One region of the Streptomyces sp. NPDC020996 genome, then DNA from elsewhere that is predicted to be linked to it. Evidence: riboswitches for the same ligand, from Rfam matches in the RefSeq annotation. Region 1 holds a riboswitch; each other region holds the start of a gene.
What was found. A riboswitch is a leader RNA that binds a small molecule or an ion and turns the genes downstream of it on or off. The one in region 1 is predicted to bind S-adenosylmethionine.
Positions count from the first base shown of each region.

Region 2: another riboswitch for S-adenosylmethionine. It lies ahead of AB0G63_RS01565 (ABC transporter substrate-binding protein); the one in region 1 lies ahead of thrC (threonine synthase).
Region 3: another riboswitch for S-adenosylmethionine. It lies ahead of AB0G63_RS11335 (amino acid ABC transporter permease); the one in region 1 lies ahead of thrC (threonine synthase).

Region 1 covers NZ_JBFADM010000004.1:181,380-185,621, reverse strand. The annotation lists gene AB0G63_RS04900 (trehalose-6-phosphate synthase) at 1-416, opposite strand, end outside; gene AB0G63_RS04895 (glucosyl-3-phosphoglycerate synthase) at 1,071-2,015, opposite strand; SAM riboswitch class I at 2,173-2,330, shown strand; gene thrC (threonine synthase) at 2,349-3,632, shown strand; gene AB0G63_RS04885 (MoaD/ThiS family protein) at 3,808-4,083, shown strand.
Region 2 covers NZ_JBFADM010000002.1:45,351-49,592, reverse strand. The annotation lists gene AB0G63_RS01575 (winged helix-turn-helix domain-containing protein) at 10-543, shown strand; gene AB0G63_RS01570 (acyl-CoA dehydrogenase family protein) at 593-1,822, shown strand; SAM riboswitch class IV at 1,925-2,034, shown strand; gene AB0G63_RS01565 (ABC transporter substrate-binding protein) at 2,298-3,947, shown strand; gene AB0G63_RS01560 (ABC transporter permease) at 3,944-4,242, shown strand, end outside.
Region 3 covers NZ_JBFADM010000011.1:151,225-155,466, reverse strand. The annotation lists gene AB0G63_RS11345 (ABC transporter substrate-binding protein) at 1-687, opposite strand, end outside; gene AB0G63_RS11340 (amino acid ABC transporter ATP-binding protein) at 766-1,551, opposite strand; gene AB0G63_RS11335 (amino acid ABC transporter permease) at 1,548-2,525, opposite strand; SAM riboswitch class IV at 2,900-3,011, opposite strand; gene AB0G63_RS11330 (glutathione S-transferase C-terminal domain-containing protein) at 3,078-3,938, opposite strand; gene AB0G63_RS11325 (putative leader peptide) at 4,064-4,174, opposite strand.

The DNA of each region.
Region 1 (4,242 bases):
TGCACCAGCACCGCGGCGCCCTCGGCCGCCTCCTCGGCCAGCGCCTCGGCGAAGGCCCGGTTGTAGGTCTCGTAGGCCGCCCACTGGCGCCGGAACTCCGCGTCGAAGACGGGCTCCAACGGCGTCTGGTACAGCATGTGGTGCACGAACCACAGCACCGAGTTGGCGATGCCGTTGTAGGCGTCGGCGTGCACGTCGGCCGGGACGTCCAGCATCCGCACGCCGTCCTCGCCGACCCCGCGGCGCACCGCCTCTCTGTCCCCGTCACCCAGCGCGGAGCACACCCACAGGGCGCCCGCCTCCGGCCCGATGGCCGACAGACCGGAGACCAGTCCGCCCCCGCCCCGCTTGGCGAACAGCGAGCCGTCCTCCCGCACCTGGTACGAAACGGGCCCGCGGTTGGACGCGACCAGCACCTGATGAGCGGCACCGCGCGCGGAACCAGCGGACGAGGAGGCGGAAGGGGACGGGGAAGCGGCAGGGGAGGGAGAAGCAGAAGGGGAAGGGGAAGCCGAGGAAGCCATAAGCCCAAACTAGCCCGGCCGCGGATTGCTCAAACGTGCGTCCGGTTTCCCCGCCCGCACGAGTGTCGCGAGACGCCAGATCCGGCCGACGGACGCCGCCACCCGCAAGCCCACGGCGCCCCGGCAGCGCCCGAAGGGGCGCGGGGAACTGCGCGACCGGCCACGACGGTGCCGCAGATGACTGACGGCGCGGCGCGGCAGGGTCGGTGGCACCTTCGCGGCGGCCTGGCAGCGCCCGTAGGGGCGCGGGGAACTGCGCGACCGGCCACGACGGTGCCGCAGACGACTGACGGCGCGGCAGGGTCGGTGGCACCTTCGCGGCGGCCTGGCAGCGCCCGTAGGGGCGCGGGGAACTGCGCGACCGGCCACGACGGTGCGGCAGACGACTGACGGCGCGGCGCGGCAGGGTCGGTGGCACCTTCGTGGCGGCCTGGCAGCGCTCCGTAGGGGCGCGGGGAACTGCGCGACCGGCCACGACGGCGCGGCAGACGCCCGCCGGCATGCCGCGGCACGGCACGGCATGCCGCCGCACCACCAGCGGAGCGCTCACGCCACCTTGCGGGTCTGGTACTCCGCCAGTTCCGCCATCGGCGGCCGTTCCTCCGTGTCCACGGAGTAGGTGCGCGGCTCGAAACCGTCCTCGCCGCGTTCGAACTGGGTGAGCGCGGGCCGGATGAGGTGGCCGCGGGCCAGACGGAGCTGGGCGGTGCGGTAGATCGCGGCGGCCATCCGGCCGAGCGCCTGCCCGTCCTGGTGCCGGTGCTTGCGCACGCCCACGTCGACCTGGGCGAGGGCGTCCAGGCCCACCAGGTGCAGGGCGTCGACCAGCATGCCCAGCTCCACCCCGTAGCCGACCGGGAAGGGCAACTGCTCCAGCAGGCTGCGGCGGGCGGCGTACTCGCCGCCGAGCGGCTGCACGAACCCGGCCAGCTGCGGCCAGTGCATGTTCAGCAGCGGGCGCGCCATCAGCTCGGTGACCCGGCCGCCCTGGCCCGCCGCGCCGCCGAGCGGACGGTCGTACATCGCCTTGACCAGATCGACCCCGGGGTCGGTGAGCAGCGGGCCCACGATCCCGGAGACGAAGTCGGAGGAGAACTCCTTCAGGTCGGCGTCGATGAAGCAGACGATGTCCCCGCTCGTGACGAGCAGGGAGCGCCACAGCACCTCCCCCTTGCCGGGGACGGCGGGTATGCGCGGCAGGATGTCGTCGCGGTGGACCACCCGCGCGCCCGCCGCCGCGGCGACCTGGGACGTGCGGTCGGTGGACCCGGAGTCGACGACGACGATCTCGTCGACGAGCGGGACCTGCTGCATGAGGTCGTGACGGATGACCGCGACGATGTCGCCGACCGTCCCCTCCTCGTTGAGCGCGGGCAGCACGACACTGACCGACTGGCCCGTGCGCTGCTTGGCAGCCAGGACCATGTGCAGCGGCCGGTCGGTCACGGACCAGGAGCGGGTTTCCAGCCAGCGCTCGACTTCGTTCAGCACAGTGCGCGGCTCCTCTGCGTTCTCTCGGCGAGCGGACCCTGTGATCCATCTCGCGGTTCGGACGGCTATCTCAACTGTCCTGGCCTTCGGTTACAGTCTTGAACAACGCTGATGACCATCGCATGTCGGGGGTCGCCACGCGCTCACAACCGAATACCGCTCATCCAGAGGGGCAGAGGGACACGGCCCGATGAAGCCCCGGCAACCCTCCAGCCGGTTCTCGTACCGATCACCGTTGATCGCCGCGCGAGGCTCCCGGCTAGGGAAGGTGCCAAATCCGTCTCACGGCGAGATGCGTCGTGAGGAAGATGAGGAGAAAGGGCCTCGCCTCACATGGCTGTGCAGACTGTTGCAAGCACCACGGACTCCACCGTAGACCTCGGCCCCGCCGCGGCTCTGTCCTGTCGCGAATGCGGCCACCGCGTCCCCCTCGGACCGGTCTTCGCCTGCGAGGAGTGTTTCGGCCCGCTGGAGATCGCGTACGACTTCTCGGCCTACGACACCGAGGAGCTCCGCAGGCGCATCGAGGCGGGACCCGCGAACATCTGGCGTTACGCGCCGCTGCTGCCCGTCCCCGCGGACGTGGCCGACAAGCCCAACCTGAACCCGGGCTGGACCAAGCTCGTCAAGGCCGACAACCTCGCCCGCGAGCTCGGCGTGACCGGCGGGCTGTATGTGAAGGACGACTCCGGCAACCCGACGCACTCCTTCAAGGACCGTGTGGTCGCCCAGGCCCTGGAGGCCGCCCGCGCCTTCGGCTTCACCACCCTCTCCTGCTCCTCCACCGGCAACCTGGCCGGCGCCGTCGGCGCCGCGGCCGCCCGCGCCGGCCTCCGTTCCTGCGTGTTCATCCCGCACGACCTGGAGCAGGGCAAGGTCGTCATGGCCGCCATCTACGGCGGCGACCTCGTCGGCATCGAGGGCAACTACGACGACGTCAACCGCTTCTGCTCCGAGCTCATCGGCGACCCGGCCGGCGAGGGCTGGGGCTTCGTCAACGTCAACCTGCGGCCGTACTACGCGGAAGGGTCCAAGACCCTGGCGTACGAGGTGTGCGAGCAGCTCGGCTGGCGGCTGCCGGACCAGATCGTCATCCCCATCGCCTCCGGCTCGCAGCTCACCAAGGTCGACAAGGGCCTCCAGGAGCTGATCAAGCTCGGGCTCGTCGAGGACAAGCCGTACAAGATCTTCGGCGCGCAGGCGCTGGGCTGCTCGCCGGTGTCCACCGCCTTCAAGGCCGGCCACGACGTGGTCCGCCCGCAGAAGCCGGACACCATCGCCAAGTCCCTCGCCATCGGCAACCCGGCCGACGGCCCCTACGTCCTCGACATCGCCCGCCGCACCGGCGGCGCCGTGGAGGACGTCACCGACGAGCAGGTCGTCGACGCGATCAAGCTGCTCGCCCGGACCGAGGGCATCTTCGCCGAGACGGCGGGCGGCGTGACGGTCGGCGTGACGAAGAAGCTGATCGACAACGGCGTCCTCGACCCCACGAAGACCACCGTCGTCCTCAACACCGGCGACGGCCTGAAGACGCTGGACGCGGTGGCCGGCACCGGCCTCACCGCGACCATCCGCCCCAACCTTGAGTCGTTCCGAGAGGCCGGCCTCGCTTGACCTCCTCCTCGGTGTCCCGGGGAGTCCAGTGGTCACCCGCTGGGCTTCCTGCTTCCCGGCCGACCGCCCCCGGGCCGGACCCAAGCCGAGGTCTTACGCCGGCTCCACAGGCCGAAACCGCCGGCCCGGCGGCCGAAACGCAAAGTAGTCTTGTAGTCACTGGAGGTCAAACCGCATGAGCGTGACCGTTCGCATCCCCACCATCCTGCGCACCTACACCGGCGGTCAGGCCGAGGTCCCCGCCGAGGGCGCGACCCTCGCCGAGGTCATCGCGGATCTGGAGAAGAACCACACGGGCATCGCCGCCCGCGTCCTGGACGACCAGGGCAAGCTGCGCCGCTTCGTCAACGTCTACGTCAACGACGACGACGTCCGCTTCGAGCAGGGCCTGGAGACCGTCACCCCCGACGGGGCCGGCGTCTCCATCATCCCGGCCGTCGCGGGCGGCTGACCTGGCCGTTCGTTTACCGCCGGTAACGACGGTGACGCAGAGTTCTGACCGATTGCCCCCTCCGTGAGAGAAGCGGAGGGGGCAATTCTGTATGGTTGAGCGCGGTACAGTTGGGGAACCCACCCCCGGCTCCGCGCGCCGGACGCGATCAGTGCCCGC
Region 2 (4,242 bases), on a different contig from region 1:
ACGACCGTCATGACCACGGGACTTCCGGCCCAGGCCACTCCACCGGATGCACCGCCACCGGACATGCGCCGTCTCCGCCTCGTGGACGACACCGCGCAGAGCGACACGCAGGAGGGTGGTTCCCCGCCCCTGGTCGGCTACCTCATCCTCGTTCCCGAGGGCACCGATCCGGCCGGGCTCTTCGCCAAGGGCGTGACACGGCCCGAGATCCGACCGGTCGCCTACACGGACTCACCTCCCGTGCGGCAGACGGGAGAGGGAGTCGTCCGGGTCGACACCGGACGACATGTCGCAGAGGTGGACGGACGTGAACTCGACCTGAGCTACCTGGAGTTCGAGCTGCTCGCCCACCTCGTTCGGCAACCCCACCAAGTGCACTCGCGCGAGGCGTTGATAGCCGGCGTCTGGGGCTACGACCACATCGGCGACGGCCGCACCGTGGACGTCCACATCGCGCGCCTGCGCCGCAAGCTGGGCAGCGCACACCGGCACCGGATCGTCACCGTACGGGGCGTGGGCTACAAGTACGTGCCCGACCAATGAGAGATTCTCAACACCGCCTGCGACTCACGAACTTGAGGAGGTCACCGCCATGGGCGTTGCCACTGCGCCGTCCGGATCCGCCGGGAAGTCCGACCGGACCGGGCCCGGCCGTGCGCACTGGCTGCACGTGGCTCGCGAGACGGCGGAGGACCTGACCACGGACGCGGCGGCCAGGGAGCACGCGGGCAAAGCCCCGTTCGACGAGGTGTCCCGGCTGCGTGAAGCCGGGCTGCTGACGCTTCTCGTGCCGGCCGAGTCCGGGGGAGGCGGCGCGGACTGGACGACGGCGTACGCCGTCGTCCGGGAGATCGTCGCCGCCGACGGCGCCATCGGGCAACTGCTCGGCTGTCACTACTTCCTGTCATGGAGCGCCCGGTTCTTCGCCCAGCCCGCCGCCGCCACCCGGATCGAACAACAGTCGGCGACGCAGCAGTGGTGCTGGGGCGGCGGTCTCGCCCCGCAGGAACTGCCTCTGACCCTGACCAGGAAAGGCAGGGGCTACGTACTTGACGGTCGGCAGAGCTACACCACCGGGGTCCTGGTCGCCGACCGCCTCGCCGTGCGGGCCGAGCGGGCCGACACCGGCGAACCGCTCGTCGTCGTCGCCGATCCCGCCCATCGCCGCGTGCGGATCTACGGCGACGCGGACACCTTCGGCCAGCGGCTCGCGGCCGGCGGCAGCGTGGAGTTCGACGCCGTGCCGATCGCCGCCCACGACGTACTCGGCTCCCTGTCCGCAGACGACGACGTGCTGTCACCCCAGGCCGCTCTCACATCACCGATCGGACGCCTCCTGTCCGTCCAACTCCTTCTCGGCATTGCCGAGGGAGTGCTCGCCGAGGCCCGTGAGTACACCAGGGCGGGCCGTTCGTCCTGGCATCCTGCCCGGCCGGGCGGCTCTCCTGAGGATCCGTACGCGCTGACCGCCTACGGAGAGCTCACCGTCCTCACCCGTGCCGCCTCCGCACTCACCGGTCAAGCGGTGGAAGCCGTGCACGGCGGCCTGGCACGCGGCGAGGACCTCACCTACGACGAGTACGCTGACATCTCGGTCCTCGTGACCATGGCCGAAGCCGCCGCTTCCAGAGCCGCGCAGGAATCCACCACCCGCGCCCTCGACGTCATCGGCTCCCGCTCCGCTTCCGCGCGGCTGGGCTTCGACCGCTTCTGGCGCAATGCGAGGACCCACACCTTGTACGAGCCTGCCGCCCAGCGGCTCCGCGACGTCGGCGACTACTTCCTCAACGGGGCACACCCTCCGTTCGTCCTGCCTGCCTGACCCGGAGGCCGTGGAGCGCCTGGACGTCAGTCGGCCCCGGACCTGATCCAGGGTCAGGGCCCGTCTTGACGCCGGAAGAACTGCCGATCTACGGTGAGCGCGAGCTACGAGTTCCGGTGATCAAGCCCTGGCTGGCCGGACGGCAACCCTCGACGCAGTGGGGTGCCCCAGGTGAAGGCTCGGCGGATTTTCTCATTCTGCAAGTGCGCTCACTCGGCCCCGAGGCGGGCCAGAACCCGGGAGGACGGCATGGCTGGAGCCTTGATGCTGTGCTCCCGGCTTCATGTCGATCTGCTGCTGGTGTCCAGCTGTCTGTGTACGGGCTGATCCACCCCTCCTCGGGCCGGCAGACCTGCCACCCGCCCGTTTGACCCTCTCCACCTCCTTTCTCCCTTTCCCACGTGACCGGCACGCCACGGCACAGCCCTGCGTCACGGCTGCCTGCGCACCCCCGATACGGAAGCAGAGATTCCTGATGGCACTGCACAACGGCCCGACACCGGACAGATCCCTCCGGTCCGGCCTCGGCGCGATATCCCTCGGCACGGCGTTCCTGGTGGCGCTGACCGGCTGCACCAGCAGCAAGGACGGCAGCACCGCGAGCTCCGCCGCGGCGATCACCGTCGGTACGACCGACCAGGTCACCAGCCTCGACCCGGCCGGCTCGTGGGACGCGGGCTCCGGCACCGTCGAGAGCGAGGTCTTCGCGACCCTGCTCAGCCAGAAGAACGGCTCCGCGGAGGTCTCCCCGGATCTGGCCACCGGAATCGAGCTGACGGGACCCAAGGAGTACACCGTCACGCTCAAGAAGGGCCTGAAGTTCGCCAACGGCCACGAACTCACTTCGTCTGACGTCAAGTTCAGCTTCGACCGGAATCTGAAGATCGCCGACGAGAACGGACCGTCGTCGCTGCTGTACAACCTCTCCTCGGTCGCCGCCCCGGACCCGGCCACCGTCGTCTTCACCCTCAAGTCGGCCGACGACACGCTGTTCCCGCAGGTGCTGTCCACGGCCGCCGGCTACATCGTGGACGAGCAGGTGTTCCCCGCGGACAAGATCCTCGACGACAAGTCGATCGTCACGGCCAAGCCGTGGAACGGGCCGTACGGCATCCAGAGCTACGACAAGAACTCGCTGGTGTCCTTCACCGCCAACGCCGAGTACCAGGGCCAGTTGGGCACGCCGAAGACCAAGAACGTCCGGCTGAAGTACTACACCGACGCCGGCAATCTGAAGCTCGACGTCCAGCAGGGCACCATCGACGCCGTCTACCGCACGCTGACCACGACCGACCTGGACGACCTCGCCAAGCAGAAGGGCGTCAAGGTCCACACCGGTTCCGGCAACGGAATCCGCTACATCGTCTTCGACCTGGCCGCCCAGCCCTACGGCACCAAGACCAAGAACGCCGACGCGAAGAAGGCGCTCGCCGTCCGCCAGGCGGTCGCGGACTCCGTCGACCGGTCCCAACTCGCCCAGCAGGTCTACAAGAACACCTACCAGCCGCTGTACAGCTCCGTCCCGGACGGACTGACCGGTGCCACCCCGTCCTTCAAGTCGCTCTACGGCGACAAGAAGGGCGGCCCCGACAAGGCCGCCGCGGCGGCCCGGCTGAAGGCGGCGAAGGTCAGCACACCGGTCACCCTCAACCTCCAGTACAACAGCGACCACTACGGCTCGTCGTCGGCCGACGAGTACGCGCTGATCAAGACGCAGCTCGAAGCGACCGGGCTGTTCAAGGTGAACCTGCAGTCCACCGAGTGGACCCAGTACGGCAAGGACCGCGTCAAGCATCTCTACCCGCTCTACCAGCTCGGCTGGTACGCCGACTACCTCGACGCCGACAACTACCTCTCGCCCTTCTACTCGGCCAACAGCTGGGTCGCCAACGGCTACGACGACCCCGCCGTGCGCACGCTGATCAAGAAGGAGGAGACCGAGACGGACGCCGCCGAGCGGACCGAACTGCTGAAGCAGGCACAGGACAAGGCCGCCGCCCAGGTGCCGCTGCTGCCGCTGCTGCAGGGCTCCACCGCCATCGTCACCCGCACCGGCGTCAGCGGCGTGCCGGACGAGCTGGACGCGACGTACCAGTTCCGCTGGGCCGGGCTCTCGAAGAAGTGAGCACCCTGACGCAGGAGACCCCCGGCGCCGTCGCCACCCCGGCCGACGGCGCCGCCGGGTACGGGTTCGCCCGCTACCTGGCGGTCCGCTTCCTCCTCATCATCCCCACCGTGCTGATCCTGGTCAGTCTGGTCTTCTTCCTGATGCGGCTGACCGGCGACCCGATCACCGCCGCCTTCGGCGACCGCCTCACCCCGGACCAGCTCCAGGCCAAGCTCCACCAGGCGGGCTACGACCGGCCGTTGTTCACCCAGTACCTGGACTACCTGCGCTCGCTGGCCACCGGCGACTTCGG
Region 3 (4,242 bases), on a different contig from region 1:
GAAGTACTTGACGGTGAGCTTCTTGCCCTCGCTCTCCAGCTTCTTCTTCCACTCCAGCAGGATCTTCTCCTGGTTGGTGCCGGAGCCGACGGCCACGGTGAGGCCGGCCAGGCTGCGGTAGTCGCCGTCGAAGTTCCAATTGCTCTTCTCGGGCACCTCGAAGGCGAGGTTGTCCTGCCGGTAGGAGGCGAACTCGTACTTCTTCTTGCGTTCCTCGGTGTCGGTGACGTTGGAGAAGGCGACGTCGACCTTGCCGCTGTCGATGCCGACGAAGAGGTTCTCCCAGGTGGAGTTCTTCAGTTCGGGCTTCAGGCCGAGGACCGCGGCGACGAGGCGGCCGAGGTCGGGCTCGGCGCCGGTGAGGGACTTCTGGTCGCTGCCGACGTACGCCAGCGGCGGGAAGCCGGACGGCAGCGCGCCGACGCCGATGACGAGCTTGCCGGACTTGCGGACGGAGGCGGGCAGTTCGGCGCTGATGGACTTCACCTCGGCGACCTTGAGAGTGGTCTCCTTCGCGGCGCCGTTGGACAGCCGTCCCACGGTCACGGACCCGGCGGCGGTGCTGCCGGTGCCGGTGGCCGCGTCACTGTCGCCGCCGCAGGCGGCGAGCCCGGCGGCGAGGGCGGTGACGGCGGTGGCCGCCGTGAGGCCGCGCAGCAGGTGACGTCGGGAGAGGTGGGAAGGCATGGCTGTTCCTTGTCGTTCGGTGAGGGTGTTGCTGGTGGTGCCTGTGCTACGGGGGTGGTGGTCTGGGGGGCGGCCGGTTCAGAGGACCTTGCTCAGGAAGTCCCGGGTCCGCTCGTGCCGGGGGTTGTCCAGGACCTCGGCGGGCGGGCCCTGCTCGACGACCCGGCCTTCGTCGAGGAAGACGATCCGGTCGGCGATCCGGCGGGCGAAGCCGATCTCGTGGGTGACGATGACGAGCGTGGTTCCGCTGCTCGCCAGGTCCTCGATGACGGCGAGGACTTCGCCGACGAGTTCGGGGTCGAGGGCGGAGGTGGGTTCGTCGAAGAGGATGACGCCGGGGCGCAGGGCGAGCGCGCGGGCGATGGCCACGCGCTGCTGCTGGCCGCCGGACAGCTGGCGCGGGTAGGCGCCGGTCCGGTCGGCGAGGCCGACCCTGCCGAGCAGTTCGCGGGCGAGTTCCCGTGCCTCGGCCTTGGCGAGCCGGCCGGTGGCGACGGGGGCGGCGGCCACGTTGTCCAGCACGGTCAGGTGCGGGAAGAGGTTGAAGTTCTGGAAGACGAAGCCGATGCGGCTGCGCTGGGCGAGGATGGTCCGCTCGCTCAGCTCCCTCAGCCGCTCGCCGTGCCGGCGTACGCCGATCAGCTCGCCGCCCACGCTGACGTGGCCGATCTCCGGCTTCTCCAGGTGGTTCATCACCCGCAGCAGGGTCGACTTGCCGGAGCCGGACGGGCCGAGGATCACGGTGACCTCGCCGGGGCGCACGGTCAGGTCGATGCCGTCCAGGACGCGGTGGGCGCCGTACCACTTGTGCACGTCGTGCACCTCGACCGCGGCGGGCCGGGTGCTGAGGGTCTCGGCGGTCATACGGCGGCCTCCCTGCGCGCACGGTCCCGCAGGTCGCGCAGGCCGGTGCGGAGCTTCTGCAGCGGCGTCGGCGGCAGGGAGCGGGTGGCGCCCCGGGCGTAGTACCGCTCGACGTAGAACTGGGCGACGGACACCAGGCTGGTCAGGATCAGGTACCAGACGGTGACCACCAGCAGCAGCGGCACGATGTCGCCGGGGTAGGTGCTGCCCATCGTCTGCGCGGAGCCGAACAGGTCGAGCAGGGACACGTAGAAGACCAGCGAGGTGCCCTTGATCAGGCCGATGAGCTGGTTGACGTAGTTCGGGACGATCGACCGCAGCGCCTGCGGGAGGACGATCCTGGTGAACTGGTAGCTCTTGGGCAGGCCGAGCGCCGCGGCGGCCTCGTGCTGGCCCTGGTCGACGGAGAGGAGGCCGCCGCGGACGACCTCGGCGGCGTAGGCCGCCTCGTTGAGGCTGAGGCCGACGACGGCGACCACCATGTCGGTGGCGAGCCGGGACTCGTCGAAGGTGAAGAAGGCGGGCCCGAAGGGGACGCCGAGGCTCAACGTCTGGTACAGGGCGCTGAAGTTGTAGAGGAACAGCAGCACCACGATCAGCGGGATGGAGCGCAGCGCCCAGACGTAGGTCCAGCTGACCGCGCGCAGCACCGGGGACTTCGAGAGGCGGGCCAGGGCGAGGAGGATGCCGCCGAGCAGGCCCAGCACGGCGCTGTAGGCGGTGACTTCGAGGGTGATGAGGAGCCCGTCGAGGATGGTCGGCCGAAGGAACCAGTAGCCGAAGCGGTCCCACTGGTAGAAGGGGTTGGTCGCCAGACCGTGCACGAACTGGGCCACGAGGACCAGGACGACCGCGGTGGCGATCCAGCGTCCGGGCCGCCGCAGCGGCTGGACGCGCTGTGCGGACAGGGTCTTTGACGGTGTGTCGGCGGGCGGTGCCCCGGCGAGGGACACGGCGCCTGGGAGTTCACTCATGGAGGGCTCCGGCTGGGTCGGACACCCCCGGACCGTGACGGCGTGTGCCGCGACGGCGAGCGGCGCATACGCGCGGGCGTACGGACCGGGGGCGGAAAGGACAACGGCACACCGGGCGGGCGGTGTTCGTCAGGGATGCGCGGGCCGCTCAGGCCGGTGGCCGGCCTGGGGGCCGAGTCTGCCGGTGCTGGTGGTCAGCCGTGGCAGCGGGCGCGGCCCGGTGCGGTACACAGTGCGCTGCTGACGCGCAGCAGATCGACGGCGCGGTCGGCGACGAGCGGCTTCGCGCACGGCGGTACGCAGCTCAGGGGACGGCGTGTCACCGTCCTGAAAGCTGCGTACATCTCGTCACCGTCACTGTTCCGGCCCTGCGGGCCTCGCGCTTACCGAAAAACGTCATCCGGTCCGGTCGTCACCTGGGGCACCCCACCGCTGAGCGAGGGTTGCCGGTCAGCGAGCCAGGGCTTGGCGCTGACGCTCATGACCGTTGTGAGCCGCAAGTCAATGCGCTCGGCCCGGCCGATGTCAACACCGGTCCACCAGGTGGAACGGTCAGGGGGTGTGGGCGGCCCAGTCCAGGATCCGGACGGCGGCTCCGGCGTCCTCCAGGCCCCGGCAGCGGGCGTGGTGGCGGCGGGCGATGCCGTCCAGGTCGAGGTGCGGTCCGAAGGCGGGGTGGGCGGTCAGGCGGCGGGCGTAGGCCCACAGGGCGGGGTGGGCGGCGACGCGGTGGACGGCGGAGGCGTCCAGGTGGTTGCGGTGCACCGTGTCGAGCAGCACCAGCGCGGACCACAACTCGACGTCGGCGGCGGTGACCTGATCGCGGATCAGGTACGTGCGCCCGTCGAGCCACCGCTCCAGGGCGCCCAGCGTGGTGAGCAACTCCTCCAGTGCGGCGGCGCGTTCGTCCGGCCCGGTGTCCGCGGCGCCGGCCCGCTGCGCGGCGCGTTCGATGCCGTGCGCGCACATCCGCTCGACGGCCTCGATCTCCGACTCCGCGCCGCGGGGGTACGGTGAGGGGCGGCCGGCGCCGAAGCCGCGGGCGAGGTCGCGCATGATGTCGGGGGCGTGGGTGCTGACGATGCGCCCGGACCAGTCGTCGCCGAGCACGGGTGCGACGGCGGGGCCGCCGTAGCGGTGGGCGCTGGCGTCGTACAGCGGGCGCAGGGCGTGGTAGCCGCCGTCGGGCAGGTCGGGGACGGCGGGCAGGACGGTGACCGGGCAGACGGCGTCCAGGCCGAGCAGGGTGTGGGTGACGGCGATGCGCAGGCCGTCGGGACACGCGGTCGACAGGTACAGGCGGTAGCGGAGCGGGACGGCGTAGTGACCGCTGCGGGCGTCCCTGCCGATCCGGCCCCGGAAGGCGGTGCCGGGCTCGGCGGACGCGTGGGCGGCCAGTGGTGCGATGGACATGACTCTCCCCGGGAGCGGGCGCGGACGTGCGCGCGGCGGAAGCGACGTCGGGCGGCTCGGCCGTAGGCACCCCTGTGCGCCGGCGCGGCGCGGCTCTGGGTCGCGCCGACGCGGATGGGTACGGCTCAGCGCAGAGGGGCGATCGCGCTGCACACACGCAGCAGATCGATGTGGCGGCGGGAGGTCAGCAGAGGCGAACGGCCCACGTGCGCGGTGACCCACTCGAGGCGCCTCATGCCATTCCCTACCCGTTCACTAGGATTCCCCTCTGGAGTGTCGGTCCGGGCGCGAGTGGCGTCAAGGG